Regions from separate parts of the Sporomusa rhizae genome, predicted to be linked through region 4. Evidence: riboswitches for the same ligand, from Rfam matches in the RefSeq annotation. Region 4 holds a riboswitch; each other region holds the start of a gene.
The links. A riboswitch is a leader RNA that binds a small molecule or an ion and turns the genes downstream of it on or off. The one in region 4 is predicted to bind S-adenosylmethionine.
Positions count from the first base shown of each region.

Region 1: another riboswitch for S-adenosylmethionine. It lies ahead of SRRS_RS02965 (PLP-dependent aspartate aminotransferase family protein); the one in region 4 lies ahead of SRRS_RS06300 (homoserine O-acetyltransferase).
Region 2: another riboswitch for S-adenosylmethionine. It lies ahead of SRRS_RS17465 (MetQ/NlpA family ABC transporter substrate-binding protein); the one in region 4 lies ahead of SRRS_RS06300 (homoserine O-acetyltransferase).
Region 3: another riboswitch for S-adenosylmethionine. It lies ahead of SRRS_RS08670 (hypothetical protein); the one in region 4 lies ahead of SRRS_RS06300 (homoserine O-acetyltransferase).

Region 1 is NZ_CP156925.1:649,547-653,758, forward strand. It holds gene SRRS_RS02960 (alpha/beta hydrolase) at 1-470, opposite strand, end outside; gene SRRS_RS02965 (PLP-dependent aspartate aminotransferase family protein) at 776-1,918, opposite strand; SAM riboswitch class I at 1,999-2,096, opposite strand; gene SRRS_RS02970 (ABC transporter substrate-binding protein) at 2,730-4,031, shown strand; gene SRRS_RS02975 (carbohydrate ABC transporter permease) at 4,173-4,212, shown strand, end outside.
Region 2 is NZ_CP156925.1:3,685,447-3,689,658, forward strand. It holds gene hisZ (ATP phosphoribosyltransferase regulatory subunit) at 1-984, opposite strand, end outside; gene SRRS_RS17460 (YerC/YecD family TrpR-related protein) at 987-1,304, opposite strand; SAM riboswitch class I at 1,511-1,614, shown strand; gene SRRS_RS17465 (MetQ/NlpA family ABC transporter substrate-binding protein) at 1,721-2,542, shown strand; gene SRRS_RS17470 (aminopeptidase) at 2,606-3,721, opposite strand; gene SRRS_RS17475 (sigma 54-interacting transcriptional regulator) at 3,703-4,212, opposite strand, start outside.
Region 3 is NZ_CP156925.1:1,935,931-1,940,142, forward strand. It holds gene trsS (radical SAM (seleno)protein TrsS) at 1-1,389, shown strand, start outside; tRNA gene SRRS_RS08650 (tRNA-Phe) at 1,466-1,541, shown strand; tRNA gene SRRS_RS08655 (tRNA-Gly) at 1,547-1,621, shown strand; tRNA gene SRRS_RS08660 (tRNA-Cys) at 1,632-1,706, shown strand; tRNA gene SRRS_RS08665 (tRNA-Leu) at 1,713-1,801, shown strand; SAM riboswitch class I at 2,001-2,103, shown strand; gene SRRS_RS08670 (hypothetical protein) at 2,271-2,867, shown strand; gene SRRS_RS08675 (hypothetical protein) at 2,899-3,069, shown strand; gene SRRS_RS08680 (IclR family transcriptional regulator) at 3,310-4,104, shown strand; gene SRRS_RS08685 (acetyl-CoA hydrolase/transferase family protein) at 4,137-4,212, shown strand, end outside.
Region 4 is NZ_CP156925.1:1,423,747-1,427,958, forward strand. It holds gene cysK (cysteine synthase A) at 1-137, shown strand, start outside; gene SRRS_RS06290 (acyl-CoA dehydratase activase) at 301-1,077, shown strand; gene SRRS_RS06295 (double-cubane-cluster-containing anaerobic reductase) at 1,106-2,215, shown strand; SAM riboswitch class I at 2,301-2,404, shown strand; gene SRRS_RS06300 (homoserine O-acetyltransferase) at 2,485-3,705, shown strand; gene SRRS_RS06305 (homocysteine synthase) at 3,765-4,212, shown strand, end outside.

The sequences.
Region 1 (4,212 bases), 770 kb from region 4:
GAACGCTGCCATAAGTCGGGGCCAAAAATTATGTTTTGAAAATTTTGGACAGGCTGAGTGACTGGGGCTAACGCTACCCGGCCGGCAATAGCGCTGTCTTCATGACTAAGCACAATCAAGCCGCCTAAGCTGTGCCCTAAGAGATAGATTGGCAGGCCTTCAAATTCGGGCAAGCTTTTTACCCAGGCTATGACATTTCGCAAATCGGTTTGCCAATTTTTTATTGTAGTATCTGTGGCAAATTCACCATCACTTTCGCCGGAACCGCTAAAGTCAAAGCGAATGGCGATGAGACCTGCGGCCTCAATGGCATTTGCTATATGTAGCATTAGCTGATTGGTGCCGACTTTCTCACTGGTAAAACCATGGCAGCAAATGACGACAGGGGTCTGTGTTACGGTAAAACTATGCGTCTGGATCATAGCAGACAATTTGCGGTGTTGGCTTACTATCCATTCATGTTTTTTCATTCATAATCTCCTCCTCAAATAACTAAAGGCTAAAAAGCGACTTGTATCACTTTTTAGCCTTTAGTTCTCTAATCAGCTATATATTAAGTTTAAAAAAAGGCTAGAGCATAGTTATTTTAAACTATCTTTAGCCTTCAGTTCTCTGATCAGCTTTACCGGTATTTACTATTTTTCATTATGCTAACACTACCTGGGGGTATTGTCAAGAAAAAAATCTTAGCCCAGCTTCCACACTGCTTGGGCAATTTTACTCAAGTCCTTGGGCCAGTAACAAGCAGGGGTAAATTATTTTACCTTCTTTCATTTTACGCAAGCGCTTGTGCTAAATCGGTAATAATATCTTCCACATCTTCAATACCGACCGACAAGCGCAGCAGACAGTCGCTAATGCCTAACCGCTCTCTAATGTCAGCCGGAATGTCGGCGTGGGTCTGTATTGCAGGGAAGGTAATTAAGGATTCGACACCGCCCAAACTTTCAGCAAATTGGAGGACCTTTACCTTGCGCAGTATCTCACCAGGCAGGAGGGGGTGGTTTATTACAAAGGACAGCATGCCGCCATACCCGGACGCCTGGGCGTCTTGAATTTTTTTACCGGGGTGGTCTGCCAGGCCGGGATAATACACTTTATTAACACTGGGATGGGTGGTAAGCCATTCGGCGACAGATAATGCGTTTTTTTCGTGTTGACGCGACCGAACTGCCAGCGTCTTGAGACCGCGGAGCAGTAGCCAGCTATCCTGAGGTCCGAGAATCGCGCCGGTGGCGTTTTGGATAAAACCGATTTTTTCGCACAGAGCTGGATCTTTGGCAACGGCTAGGCCGCAGATAACATCATTGTGCCCGGCTAAATATTTGCTGCCGCTATGAACGACAATATCGGCGCCAAGCGCCAAAGGTTGTTGGAAATAGGGGGATAAGAAGGTGTTATCAACAATAGTATGAATAGGATGGGAGCTATACTTACGGGCTATAGACGTAATAGCCCGGATATCGGCAATTTTCATCAGCGGGTTGGTAGGTGTTTCAAGCAATATAGCTTTAGTGGCAGGCTGTATCGATTGGCGCACATCTTCAAGATTGCCGGTATCGACAAAAGTAGCTGTCAAGCCGAATTGGCTAAATAACTTGTCAAGAATGCGATATGTCCCGCCATAGCAGTCTTCGGTGATAATAAGATGATCTCCTGGCCGGTATAACATAAGTATTGCCGTAATGGCGGCCATGCCTGAGGAAAAAGCAAAACCGGCATGTCCTTCTTCCAGAACGGCTATAGCTTCTTCGACTGCTTGGCGGGTGGGATTTTGGGTGCGGGAATAGTCATAGCCGGTACTACGGCCAAGCTCGGGATGACGGAAGGTTGCTGTCTGATAGATAGGGGTACTGATGGCTCCGGTAGTCCTGTCAGTTACCAGGCCGGCATGGACAATTTTGGTTGCTAATTTCATATAACCCAACTCCTTAATTTATTATGACAATAACGACAAAAACGGCTCTTCCGTAAGAAGAGCCGTCTGCTAAACATAATCACTCATCTTCCGGATTGCTCCGCTGGATTTAGCACCTTGCATAAATGCTGGTTGCTGGGTGTCATAGGGCCAGTCCCTCGACCACTCTTGATAAGTTCGATATTATTTTTAATTTTTAATGAATATTATTTTGACACAATCAATAAAGTTTGTCAATAATTATTTACTAGGCCCTATCCCCTGTGTTCCTCTAACTTTTATGCCGGGCACTAACTACTTTCATTTGTTCAACAAGTAACTTAATTATAATGCCTAAAGTGATGTAAGCGGGGAAAGAATGGAGATTTGTCCACTTTATTGGGACATAAAAGCCTGATTTAACTAATATAGGTTCCATAATAAAACTAAAAATACCCGATAAGACGCAGATTGCTGTGATGAAAGATCTCCAGGTTGCGCAATATTGATAGATAAGTGAATAGATTACTGGAAGCATCATATAATCGATAGCGGTTGAAGGTGGAAAGACAGGTATCAAATTATCTTTACTCCAATAGGCTGTGAGAATGGGTAAGCCACACGAAAATCCTCCCATTTATCTTTATGCAAAAGGCTGAAATACTTGGAAAACAAGTGTTTCAGCCTTTTTAATTGCAGGATAGGGGAATTAGCTAAGTAATCGCAGCCATTATAGTAATTCTTTACATAGGTTTTACATAATTGTAACATTAAGGTTTTTTCCGGGTGCTATACTGAAAGCAAAATCCAGAGGGGGAGGAAGTACATAAAGGTGAAGAAAAATATCCTAAAGATAATAGCTATGGGATTGCTCAGTACCATGCTGCTGGCAGGCTGCGGAGCTCCTGGTTCCACAGGAAATTCGGCGCCGAATGGGAAAAAGGTAAAGATTGAATACTGGCATTGTAATGCAGAGACTCAGGGAGGAAAAACAGTAGAACAACTTGTTAGCGAATTTAATGCCCAGAGCAAAGACGTAGAGGTTGTGGCACGATACAATCCTGATATGTACAAGGGCTTAATGCAGAATCTGCAGGCGGAGGTTGCAACCGGAAAATCACCGGCCGTAGTACAAATTGGCTGGGCATTTTTGGATTACTTTTCTAATAACTTCAGCTATGTTGAACCACAGAAAGTAATTGATGAGAACTTTCCTGAGGATAAAACCTTTTTGCAGGATAATTTTTTGCCCAACGTATTAGGGCTTGCTAAAAACAGCAAAGGGAGTCAGGTAGGTATTCCTTACTCCTTGAGCACTCCGGTGCTTTATATTAACAAAGATCTTTTGCGGCAGGCCGGTCTGGATGAAAACGGGCCAAAAACGTGGGAAGAGTTGATTGTATTTGCTAATACCATTAAAGAGAAGACAGGAAAATACGGTTTTTATATGCAGGAGCCTGCCGATAACTGGGCGCAACAGGCACTTATGGAAAGTAACGGTGCAAGAATGATGACAAATGGCAAGGCAAGTTTTGCTTCTGAAGAAGGTATTCAAGCGTACGAGGCTTATGCAGATATGGTCGCCAATAAGAAATCCGCATTACACATTTCCTGGGGTGAGGGCGTACAGTCTTTTATTAATGGTAATGTAGGCATGTTATATACAACAATCGCCCAGCGTGCAAACATTCAAAAGGGTGCTTCTTTTGACGTTGCAGCAATAAATTCGCCGGCATGGCAGGGCAAGCCGAAGAGACTGCCGGCAGGCGGCTGTTTCCTGGCTATTACCGCTAAGACGAAGGAAGAACAGAAAGCAGCATGGAAATTTGAAAAATTCCTGTATAGCGTTGAATCCATGGCGGCCTGGACTAAGGGTACGGGATATGTGCCGCCGCGTAAAGATGTTGCCACAGCTGAGAACGGATTAAAGAACTTTTTGGTTGAAAATAAAATGATGGCCGCTGCAACGACACAGATGGATGGCGTAGTATCCTGGACTTCTTTTCCGGGAGATGCAGGTCTTCAGGCCGAGCAACTTCTTCTTGATGTAAGGGACCGGATTTTGAACGGCAGCATTTCAGCGCGAGATGGGCTGACGCAAACGCAGGCAAAGATTAATGAACTGCTGAAATAAAAGAAGATCGGGAAGAACAAGTCCGGGTAATCGGTGAATAGGCCCGATGAAAGCGCAGGGAATAGAGGAAAGAACGGTGGCCTAAGAATATATTCTCGAGCCACCGTTCTTTTTAATGGTTGAGATAAGACAATAAAGAGGGTGAAGAAAATAGATAAAAAACAAGTATGGCATAAATTCA
Region 2 (4,212 bases), 2.3 Mb from region 4:
GCGTTCCAGTGCCAAAAGCACCCGTTCAATGCCAAGGGCAAAGCCGGTTGCCGGACTATCAACACCGAATGCCGACAGCATGTTATCATACCGTCCGCCGCCACACAGCGGGAAGCCCAAGCCAGGCGTATAACCTTCGAATACCATTCCTGTATAATAATCAAAATCACGAATAATACCTAAATCAAAATTTACATAGCTATCCACACCATAGGCTGTTAAGAGCTTGCGGATGTCGGCAAGGTTACCCAGTGCCGTCCGGCTAAGTTCATTATTTGTTAGCTGGTATGCTTTATTCAGCATTTCGTCCCGCCCATGCAATACCGGAATCTGTTTTAGCAATTCTTGTGCTGCCGGGCTCAGACCACTTTGGTCTAAGAGCTCGCCCAGCCCTACCAAATCGCGGCTAACCATGGCATACTTTACTTTTTGCTGATATTTCGGACTCAGGCCGCTTTCTGCCATAAGGCCGTTGATAAAATCAACTTGGCCCAAACTGATTTGAAAATTAGTCAGCCCGGACTCCAGCATAGCTTCTACAGCCAGCGCCACAACTTCAGCATCCGCGGCCGGGTCAGGCGCTCCCAAAAGTTCAACGCCGGCCTGATAAAACTCGCACTGCCTGCCAGCCTGCGCCTGTTCATGTCTAAAGACGTTATTGAGGTAAAACAGCCTGATAGGCAGAGGAGTTTCTTTCAGCCTGGTGGCCACTACCCGGGCAATTGGAGTTGTCATATCCGGCCTAAGCGCCAAAGTCCGGTTGTTTTTATCAAAAAACTTAAAGACATGCTGTTGAATATCACTCCCTGTACCTACCGTCAGGGTTTCCATATACTCAAAGGTCGGAGTTACAACTTCTGCATAACCCCAGCGGGAAAAGAGTTCCGCCAGCGCGCCTTCGACAATCCGTTTCTGTTTGGCTTCACGCGGTAATAAATCCCGCGTGCCATACGGAATCTGAGGCACGAAATTATTATTATTCATAATTACACTCCATTCTGATCTGCCTGGTCTTCTTCCAGGCGCGCCAAAACTGTCTTATAGCCATCTGCCCCGTAATACAGACAGCGTTTAACTCGGCTGATCGTTGCCGTGCTGGCACCGGTTGCGGCAACAATGTCATCATAAATTACCCCTGCTTTCAACAGCCGGGCAACTTCCAGCCGCTGTGCCATCGATTTTAGCTCGCCAATGGTAGATACATCCTCAAAGAATTGGTAGCACTCTTCTTCGGTTTTCAATGATAAAATAGCGCGGAACAGTTGGTCGGTAATATCGTCTTTTAACTTAGGGTTTGCTGTCATACAGCTACGCCTCCCTGTACATACTTGTTATTACATAGCTTATTCGCTGTTTGCAGAATTTTTCCTTCTTTATTTCTTTTCTTCTTTATTTAATTAAAATACCCTAAAATAAACATTCCCACTTATTTGGCAAATAATACTATTTATTTTTTTGTTGACAGGTCTCTGAGCGCCATGTTAATATAAAGCTCAAGTAAATTACATATTGTTCATCAAGAGCTGGCTGAGGGAATGGCCCAATGACGCCGCGGCAACCATCGCAAACGCGAACGGTGCCAATTCCACAGGATTAATTCCTGGCAGATGAAGAACTGGACAACAAAGCCTCTTCGGACTGCCGAAGAGGCTTTATTTATTTCTGAAAGGAGGAGCACATAAAGTAATTTACATGCAATTTTAAGGAGGATTAATTTTTAATGAAAAAGTTTACTTTACTATTAATTGCCGCCATATTGGCTTTATCCGCTTTTGTTGCCGGTTGTGGCAGCAAACAACCAGCCGCTCCTGCTGCTTCAGATAAAACAACAATCAAAGTGGGTGCAACCGCTGTACCACATGCCGAAATTCTTAATGTGGTTAAACCGCTGTTAGAAAAAGAAGGCATCAATTTGGTTATCGTTGAGATGACCGACTATGTACGTCCCAATATTGCCGTAGCTGAAAAAGAGCTTGATGCTAACTTCTTCCAGCACATTCCTTATCTGACCAAATTTAGCGCCGAACGCAAACTGGATCTCACCTACACTGCCGCAGTGCACATCGAACCAATGGGTATTTACTCCAAGAAAATTAAAAACCTTAACGATCTGCAAAATGGCGCTCAAATCGGTATTCCTAACGACCCTACCAATGGTGGACGCGCATTAGCATTGCTAGCCAAAGCCGGAATTATTAAGCTAAAAGATGGTGCCGGTGTTAACGCTACCATAAAAGATATTACTGAAAATCCTAAAAACGTAAAAATCCGCGAACTCGAAGCTCCGCAACTGCCCCGCTCTCTTGACGATGTTGCCTTAGCAGTGATCAATACCAACTATGCACTTGAAGCCAAACTTGTTCCTACCAAAGACGCTCTGTTTATTGAACAAAATGACTCCCCTTATGTTAATATCCTTACCGTGCGCAAAGGTGACGAAAATCGTCCTGAAATCCAGAAGCTGACAAAAGCTCTGACTTCACCGGAAGTTAAGAAGTTTATCAATGACAAATATCAAGGCGCAGTAGTACCTGCGTTCTAATTGCAACAGGCTTGCACCTTTCTTATAAAAAGGAGCAAGCCTGTTTTATTATCTATTTTCTCTCTACTCCCAATTTTCCGGATTAAGTCCTGCCAGTTCAGGCAACACAAACTTTCCGTCTTTGCGAACCAGCTTGCCGTCAAACCAGATTTCTCCACCGCCGTAAGCCGGGGTCTGAATGCACACCAAATCCCAATGAATAGCCGATTTATTGCCGTTAAAAGCAGTAGCATAGGCATTACCGGGAGTAAAATGAAAGCTGCCGCTAATCTTTTCATCAAATAATATATCCCGCATTGGGTGATGAATATAGGGGTTTACCCCTAAGGAAAATTCACCAATATAACGTGCTCCCTCATCAGTATCCAAAATCTGATTCAAAGTTGCGGTATGATTGGCAGTAGCCTCAACAATTTTCCCCTTCTCAAACCGGAGACAAATATTATCAAAGGCCTTTCCCTGAGTAATAGTCGGGCAATTATAGGTTACAACACCGTTCACCGAGTCTTTGACCGGGGCGGTAAATACTTCTCCACACGGGATATTTCTCAGTCCACAGGATTTCATAACAGGGATTCCACTGATGGAAAACTCCACATCGGTCCCTGGACCGGTTATACGCACCTGATCGGTTTGTTCCATAAGTTTCACCAACGGTTCCTCAGCTGCTGCCAGTTTGGCGTAATCCATATTGCTGACTTTAAAATAAAAATCGGCAAATGATTCGGTGCTCATGCCCGCCATCTGTGCCATGGCAGGTCCGGGGTACCGCAATACACACCACTTGGTTTTAGCAATACGAACATCTGTATGTACCGGCTTCCACCAGTTTTGTTGGTATATCAGGGATTTTTCAGCTGGAATGTCAGACAGCTCATTTACATTGTCATAGGCACGAATAGCAATATACGCGTCCATGTTCTGCATTCGCACAGCTTCCCAACCAGCGATTAAGTCTATTTGCTCTTTATCACATTCAAATAATAATGCCCGCTGTAAAGCCTGGCTCTTGAAAGTTACAAACGGCATACCGCCTGCCTTATAGGCTTCAGATATTAATGCCCGGGCAAGATCTTGCCCGCCGTCAAAAACTTCAATAAGCAGTTTTTCTCCCTTTTGCAGACGAACCGAATAATTAATAAGATTAACCGCCAGTTTTTTTATTCTTTCATCCAACATATGAATTCCTCTCCTTTTTTTGTCAGGCTGCTGCCTTGCCGTCCCCGCCCGACTTCCAGTAAGTTATCTTGCTTTAACAAGTGCAAACGGTAGCGAAGCTGTTGTTCGGTTATATCCCATCCCTGGGTTCTCATTTGGCTAATTATATAGTTTCTGCCGACAGCATAATTGGCTTTTTTTATAGTCTGCAGAATCCCTTGCATTTCATGAATAAACCCCTTACTTACATACGACTGGTACATTGTTTCAAATTCATGATTATAAGCATCTGTAGCCACCTGACTATACTTTTCCTCTCTGTTAAACAACAAATGTTCAGTCAACACAACATCATCGACAATGTGGCCCAAGTACTGTATGACATTTTCAAGTTCTCGAATATTACCAGGCCAGCCATATTGCAGCATAATTTCGATGGCGCCCTGCGAAAACTGAAAAGCCGGTCGTTTAAGCTCATGACATACCCGTTTTATGAACTCCTGTATCAACAA
Region 3 (4,212 bases), 510 kb from region 4:
CAGAAGGAAATAGCGCTTTCGACAACCCAAAGTGTATGTCCCGAGTGTTTGAAGCGGATTCCGGCAGTGAGGGTGTTAAAGGGTAATAATGTCTATTTGAGAAAAAACTGCCCGGAGCATGGCGAGGTTCAAGTCTGTGTGTGGGAAGGAGAGCCTGGGTATCTTGATTGGGTTAACCCGCAGATCCCATCGTCACCAGTGGCATGTGCAACCCAAGTCGACAAAGGCTGCCCGTTTGACTGCGGTCTATGTCCGGAGCACCGTCAGCAAACCTGCTGTGTGTTGTTGGAAGTAACAAATCTATGCAACCTGCACTGTCCGGTTTGTTTTGCCTCTGCTTCAGAGAGCTGCAAGGAGGAGCCTGACTTCAAGGTTATTGAGGGCTGGTACCGAATGCTAATGAATAGTGGCGGCCCGTTTAACATTCAGCTATCAGGTGGCGAACCAACTATGCGTGATGATTTGCCGGAGATTATAGCTTTGGGCAAAACGCTAGGTCTGGTTTTTTTCCAGGTTAATACCAATGGTTTACGTTTGGCGGCAGATGAACAATATGTAGAGAGATTAAAAGCCGCCGGTCTCAACTGTGTCTTTTTGCAGTTTGATGGGATAAGCGACGATGTCTACCTAAAACTGCGAGGGCGGGCACTATTTGACCTCAAAAAAAAGGCAATAGAGGTTTGTGCGGCACATGACCTTGGGGTGGTACTTGTACCGACTCTGGTTCCTGGTGTAAACGACAGTCAGTTGGGTGATATTTTGAAATTTGCCATAAGAAACATGCCGATAGTCAGGGGTGTCCACTTCCAACCTGTAAGCTATTTTGGGAGATATCCCGAAGAGCCTGACGACAGTGGCCGTATTACGCTTCCTAGGGTGCTTCGTGAAATTGAAAAACAGACAAACGGGCAAATGAAAGCAAGTGATTTCCGTCCGCCAGGTGGCGAACATGCCCATTGTTCTTTTCACGCTAACTTTATTTTAATGCCGGACGGGCAAATAAAACCGCTTAAACAAGATTCGGCGAGCGGTTGTTGCTGTCAGGGTAAGCCGGCAACAGAGGGGGCAAAACGCGCCAGGCAGTTTGTTGCCAGGCAATGGTCAGCTCCGAAAATTGGTACTAAGTGCAAGGATCAATTAACTCAGGCGGGTGTTGGAAATACAGCCAGTCTTGATGCATTTCTAGAACAGGTGAATACCTATACGCTTGCCGTTTCGGGGATGGCATTTCAAGATGTATGGAACTTGGATTTGGATCGATTAAAACAATGTTTTATTCATGTAGTCGGGCCAGATAACCGGCTGATTCCGTTTTGCGCCTATAATCTCACTAACCGTCAGGGCGCACCGCTGTATCGGAAGAAACTAGGAAAAGACAGTATAATATAAAAACCAAAAGATGTTATGTTGACACGGAATGATAAACATGATAATATATATAACTGTCGTCGGTAATACAATTTACGCCTCGGTAGCTCAGTCGGTAGAGCAGAGGACTGAAAATCCTCGTGTCGACAGTTCGATTCTGTCCTGAGGCACCATTTAAGCGGAAGTAGCTCAGCGGTAGAGCATCGCCTTGCCAAGGCGAGGGTCGCGAGTTCGAATCTCGTTTTCCGCTCCATTTTTTTTATGGCGACATAGCCAAGTGGTAAGGCACAGGTCCGCAAGACCTTTATCCCCTTGTTCAAATCAGGGTGTCGCCTCCAAATAATGCCGGGGTGGCGGAACTGGCAGACGCAACGGACTTAAAATCCGTCGGAAAGAAATTTCCGTACCGGTTCGATTCCGGTCCTCGGCACCAATATTAAAATAAGTTAGGAGCTGTCTAAAGGCAGCTCATTTTTATTTTTTTGTAAAAAATATGCAAACATGTTGAAAGGTAACTACAGTTCAGTAAGGGTTAATGTTTTGTACCGGGTTCTTTATTAATTGGTTTTGGCTTGGTTGATATATTGACATTTTCTAGATGTTCGTGATAAAATTTATTCAATTTAAAAGAGCTCTTATCAAGAGTGGTCGAGGGACTGGCCCGATGACACCCGGCAACCGGCAGTTTACTGCAGTGGTGCTAAATCCAGCAGGAGTAATCCTGGCAGATAAGAGGAAGGTGTAGACACAGGCCCCTTTCCTCGGAAAGGGGCTTTTTATATTTTCCTCTTGAGCAAGTAAGAACGACTAAGGTTTGTGCCCTTGTTCTAAAGAATTGGCGCAAACAAAGTCTTTTCTTAGATTTACGAAAAGAGTATGGCCATTTGGAGGTGCTGTTTACAATGAGTACTGTTACCCTGACGCGCGAATTAGCGCAAAAAAATGTTCCGGAGAAAAAACATAAGCAACTGCGAATGTGCCAGATCAAACGAATGTCGCCGATGGCAGCCATGTCTAATGTTAAATCGATACTAATAGATGATTCTGGAACAAACAAGGAATTTCAGGTTTCTTATGACAGGAAGATTGCGCTTGTTTCCTTTTTCAATTCTACGCCAGATAACGGTGCTGGAAAGATAGCGAGTGTTTTAGAGTCTGTTGCCGGCTATGGAGCTGTCCTGGATATGGTGTCTATTCAGCCGCACCAAGTGAGTTTTGTAGTCCAGGGAGCTTTTTTAACAAAAGTTTGTGAAGGGCTGGAAAAGCTACAGTATAAGCCTGAGGTTATTGACGATTGTGTTAAAGTTGCGGTACAAACCAAAAACGGACATTCGCTGTTAAATGCAGTAACGGTGGTAGCGGCAGGCTTAGCGCAAGCCCATATTCCCATATTGCGTTTAACTGAATCGTATGGGCTGATTGAAGTTCTAATCAAAAGCAGCCATATTCAGCAAGCCCAGCAGGTTTTAACAGAAAGAAGTGGTTTCTTTGGACACTAAGGAGCAGGAAGAAATGAGAGGAGATCATTCGATGACGGATAGAGGTAAAGGATACAACGAACATAATGAAGTCGGCAGCTTGGCCCCAAGAGAAGAGGCGGGGAATGAAGTTGTTATTATTATTCGTGATGGCAAAGTAGTAACATTTATTCAGAAAGATAGAAATGTGCCGCTCGAAGGCATGTATGGCGACGGAATTTAAATTTCAGAGAGCATCTGTTTAAAGGGACAACAGATGCTTTTTTTTATTAGGATAAAGACTTATGGCATAGCAAATTCGTTTAAAGACAGCTTAAATTCTTTGCAAGAAATGCTGCAAAAAAATATTTCCACGCTAAAAACACAAGGAATTTTCCAAATTGTGTAGAATAACAATATTTAAAATTAAAATTCAGAACGATGTTCGGTATAACCGAACGTAGGCTAGTGAGGAAGAAATAAATTGAGCCAGAATATATCAAGTAATACTGAAAAAAGCAAATACTTAGTTGCATCCGTTGACCGGGCTATCGAATTGCTTTTTATCCTCGAGGGTTCATCGCGCGAAATGGGCGTTACCGAATTAAGCCGGGAGCTCGGAGTGCAAAAAAGCACTGTACACAATTTATTGCAAACCTTATTGGCAAGAGATTTTGTCCGGCAGACCGATACCGGACACTATACCTTGGGTTTTCGACTGATGCCGTTAGGCTTAGCCTGTACAGAACGGCTAAATATCCGCAAGATCGCCTCCCCATACCTTAAAGCTTTGGTGGAAGAAGTTGATGAAGCTGTCTTACTGGCCGTATTATCAGCCGGGCGCCTGACCATTGTGGATAAATTTGAACCAACTCGGCCTGTTTTCATCATTCCGTGTTTTGATTATTGTAATACATTCCATAGTACGGCTTTAGGCAAGGTTTTCCTTGCCTATAATACTGATGAGTTTATTGAAAAAGTGCTTTGCCAGGCATTACCGCAATACACCGCTTGCACCATTAATGACAGACAGGCGCTTACTGAGGAAATTGTTAAAATAAAAGAGCAAGGCTATTCTGTGGCGAGCAATGAGACCATGGAGGGTGTTACTTGTATTGGAGCGCCAATCCTTAATGCCAACGGCAAAATTGAGGCAGCGATTACTGTTTCGGGAACTACGGCTTGTTTCGACAAAGAAAAGTATGAGGCAGTTGCGCAAGTCATGAAAGAAAAGGCAAGATTAATTTCCCAAGAGTTAGGGTATCGTGGTTATTTATAGCCAAGACATACTAGTTTAGACGGAGGGGAATAATGGATATTCAGCGAGAATATCGAGCAAAACTTACGGTTGCCGAGCAAGCAGTCAAAATGGTAAAATCAGGACATT
Region 4 (4,212 bases):
GTATTTCGAGCGGAGCGGCGCTTCACGCTGCAACAGAACTGGCCAAACGCCCGGAAAACAAGGGTAAAAATATTATTGTTATCCTGCCGGACACCGGTGAACGGTATTTATCCACCGCTCTGTTTGGGGAAGAATAAAATTTTAAAGGCAATTAATTTAAAAGGTATTTTAACTATGGAGACATAGTTAAAATACCTTTTTTTTGCAGCAGGAATAAAAAAGGCGGCAGCGAATATAATGATAGAATATTTATACTAGAGTGATAAAATTATTCTTTAATAAACTTTTAACAGGTGAAGTATGGACGGTAAAGTTGTTGTGGGTATTGACGCTGGCTCTTCCGCGGTTAAGCTCACCTTATATGATGGAAAAAGGAATGAAAATTTTATTTGCCCTTCTGGCTGGAATCCACGGGAGCAGGCCGACGGGTTGCTTAAAACGGCGCTAAAGAGTTATGGCGCTAGCAATGCGGCCTTTATTGTAGGAACCGGTTACGGACGGTTAAATCTGCCTTGTGTTACTAAAGCCATGACGGAGATAACCTGTCATGGCCGCGGTGCGGTTTATTTAGTGCCGGAAACCAGGAGTATTATTGACATCGGCGGCCAGGATGCCAAAGCCATCCGGGTGGATGAGCAGGGAAAAGTTCAGGATTTCGTCATGAATGACAAGTGTGCTGCCGGCACAGGCCGGTTTTTGCAGGTCATGGCTAATGCGCTGGGACTTGATATAACAAGAATTGGTGATATTGAGGCAGATGCTGCTGGGGAAGAATGCACAATAAATTCTATGTGTACAGTGTTTGCCGAGTCTGAGGTAATTGGCATGGTAAACCGGGGCGTTTCCCGTCAAGCAATTATTGCGGCGTTATATCGTTCTATTGCCGGACGGGTAGCGGTAATGACATCAGGTATCCAGCCATCATCACCAGTTATGTTTACGGGCGGTTTGGCCCAGAATAAGGCTTTGCGGCGACAACTGGCTGCCAAACTGGGTTTGGAGATGGTTACACATGAGCAAGCGGTATTTGCCGGCTCTATAGGGGCCGCACTGTTTGCCTGGGATAATGTGAAATGATGATTTTAAAAGTGGGGGGAGTAAAGCTATGTCAGATGCTTTTACAATGTTGAAAGAGATTAAAGAAACAGGTAAAAAAGTAGTAGGCTTTTATTGTGTCTTTGCCCCGCAGGAGCTGGTTTTAGCAGCCGATGCACTGGGATTTGCTTTGTGTGCTACCAAAGAAGAGGCTATCCCGGCCGGTGAAAAAACGCTGCCACGGAATTTTTGTCCGCTTATCAAGTCGTCCTATGGCTTCGCTGTAACCGACAAGTGTCCGTACTTTTTGTATTCTGACCTCATCATTGGTGAGACAACTTGCGACGGTAAGAAGAAAATGTTTGAACTAATGAAGGAATTTAAACCTGTACATGTCATGAAACTGCCGCAGAGCTACCTGGACGATAATGATAAAGCCTACTGGTTAAGCGAGGTAAAAGTTTTAAAAGATGTTTTGGAAAAAGAGCTTGATGCAGAGATAACTGAAGATAAATTGCGTGAAGCAATTAAGGTTCTTAATAAGGAGCGGTTACTCATGCAGCAACTGGCCGAATACATGAAACACGACCCGGTTCCTCTAACCGGACAAGACTTTTTGAAATTAATGTGGGGGCGAAACTTCGTAACCGACCGGGCCGAGTTTGCGGAACAACTGAAGTCGGTTATCAGTGATGTAGCTGACTCCGTTGCCAAAGGCGAAGCTGCTATGCCAAAAGGCGCTAAACGGATTATAGTAACCGGTGTACCTACCGGCATAGGTTCCGAAAAAGTGATTAAGATTATTGAGGACTGCGGCGCGGCTGTTGTTTATATCGAGAACTGCTCAGGCATGAAACAGTTTGTAACGCTTGTTGATGAAAACAAACCACCGCTTGAGGCTATTGCAGAAAAGTATCTGGCAACTCCTTGTTCCTGTATGAGTCCTAATCCTACCCGCTTGCAAATCCTTGCCCAACTTGTTAAGGATTACAAGGCAGATGGAATTGTTGATATTACCTGGCAAGGCTGTCATACCTATAATGTTGAAAGCCGGGTTGTGAAGGAGTTTTTAAAACAGAACGGAGATACTCCGTTTATGCAGATAGAAACTGACTATTCGCAAGGCGACGTAGAACAAATTAAAACAAGAGTTCAAGCATTTCTTGAAATGATGGGCTAATTTGTAAAATGCAAGTAAGATATACTTGACAAATGTATTTTGTTTAGGTATCATGTATACATCTACCAAATAATTAAATACTTAACTCTTATCCAGAGAGGTCGAGGGACTGGCCCGATGACACCCGGCAACCGGCGTACAACGCAGTGGTGCTAATTCCAGCAGGATAAACATCCTGGGAGATGAGAGGGATTAGGCGTATAATAGTAGGCCCCCTCTTATTGAGGGGGCTTTTGGTTTATATTTGTTAGTTTAAAGGAGGATGCCCTATGGTAGTTACTTGTTTTCCCGGTTTTAAATGGCGACCGCAACTCAAGCTGGCGCAGGTTGCCACACCGGAAAATCCTATGGATTTAGTGCAGGGAGACAGTTTGTCAGAAATAACAGTTGCCTATGAAACTTATGGCAACATGTCGGAAGCCCGTGACAATGTAATTTTACTGGCACATGCACTTACAGGTGACAGTCATCCGGCAGCCCATGATCTGTATGATGAAAAAGGTTGGTGGGAACCGTTAATTGGGCCGGACCGGCCGCTTGATACTAATCGCTTTTACATTATTTGCGCTAACGTCCTGGGCGGCTGCCAGGGTACTACCGGACCGGCTTCCATTGACCCTGCCAGCGGTAACCCGTATGGTATGCGTTTCCCGGAGATTACTGTCAGGGACATCGTTCGTGTGCAAAAACGATTGTTAGAGGTTTTGGGTATTGACCATTTAGCGATGGTAATTGGCGGTTCCATGGGCGGCATGCAGACTTTGCAATGGGCGGTTGATTACCCGGGGTTTATCGATGCTGCTGTTGTTATTGCCGCTCCGGGCTATTCCGCACCGCAAGCCATTGCTTATAACCGGGTGGGGCGTCAGGCAGTTACCCTTGATCCTGATTGGAAAAACGGTGATTATTACGGTGGGCCTGGACCAGTCAGAGGGTTTGCGGCCGCCAGGGCATTAGGAATGATTACTTATCAAAGCGAAATGTCTATGGCTTACAAGTTTGGCCGCCGTACCCGCGAGGGGCAGTTTGAAGTAGAAAACTATCTTGATTATCAGGGAGAAAGTATTGCTAAACGGTTTGATGCCAACTCGTATTTATACTTACTGCGGGCACTGGATTTGTTTGATATTAGCGCTGGATATTCCTCGTGTGAAGAGGCCTTGGCGAGAATCGACGCCAAGGTACTGGTGGTAGGGGTCAGCTCAGACATCTTATACCCGGCCTATCAACAGCAGGAGTTGGCTAAAATTCTGAAAAGCGTAGGGGTTTGTACCGACTTTGCCATTATTGACAGTCCTCACGGCCATGACGGGTTTCTGATTGACTTTCAGCTATTGCGGCCGTTACTAACAAGATTTATCAATAAGGTGTTGCCTGCTCCTGCATCGGAGCCGTTTAGACAATGGTTCAAATTCCGCGCGTCCAGTTTAGCGTATCTGGGTGCCCGGTTAGTGCCGGATGTTTACTGCAAGGAGGCCTATTATATCTAATTTTACAGCGTTCGGCAAAAGTAAAATAATTTCTTATTAAAATTTAAGGGGGATTTGACATGACATTACCTGAAAACTTACGTTTTGATACTTTAGCTGTGCATGCCGGGCAGCAGCCTGACCCGGCAACAGGCTCACGTGCGGTTCCTTTATATATGACCACCGCTTACAATTTCCGGGATGCCGACCATGCTGCCGATTTGTTCGGCTTAAAAGAGAGTGGCAATATTTACTCCCGGATAATGAATCCGACAAGTGATGTATTTGAACAGCGTATCGCCGCCTTAGAAGGAGGCGTTGGCGCTTTGGCGTTTGCTTCCGGCCATGCTGCAATTACAGCCGCTATTATTAATATTGCCCAAGCCGGTGATGAGATAGTCAGCTCATCGACCTTGTATGGCGGTACTTATAACATGTTTGCCCATACTCTGCCGCGACTAGGGATTAAGGTCAAGTTTGTAGACCCTGTTAAACCGGAAAACTTCGCGGCTGCTATCACACCCAATA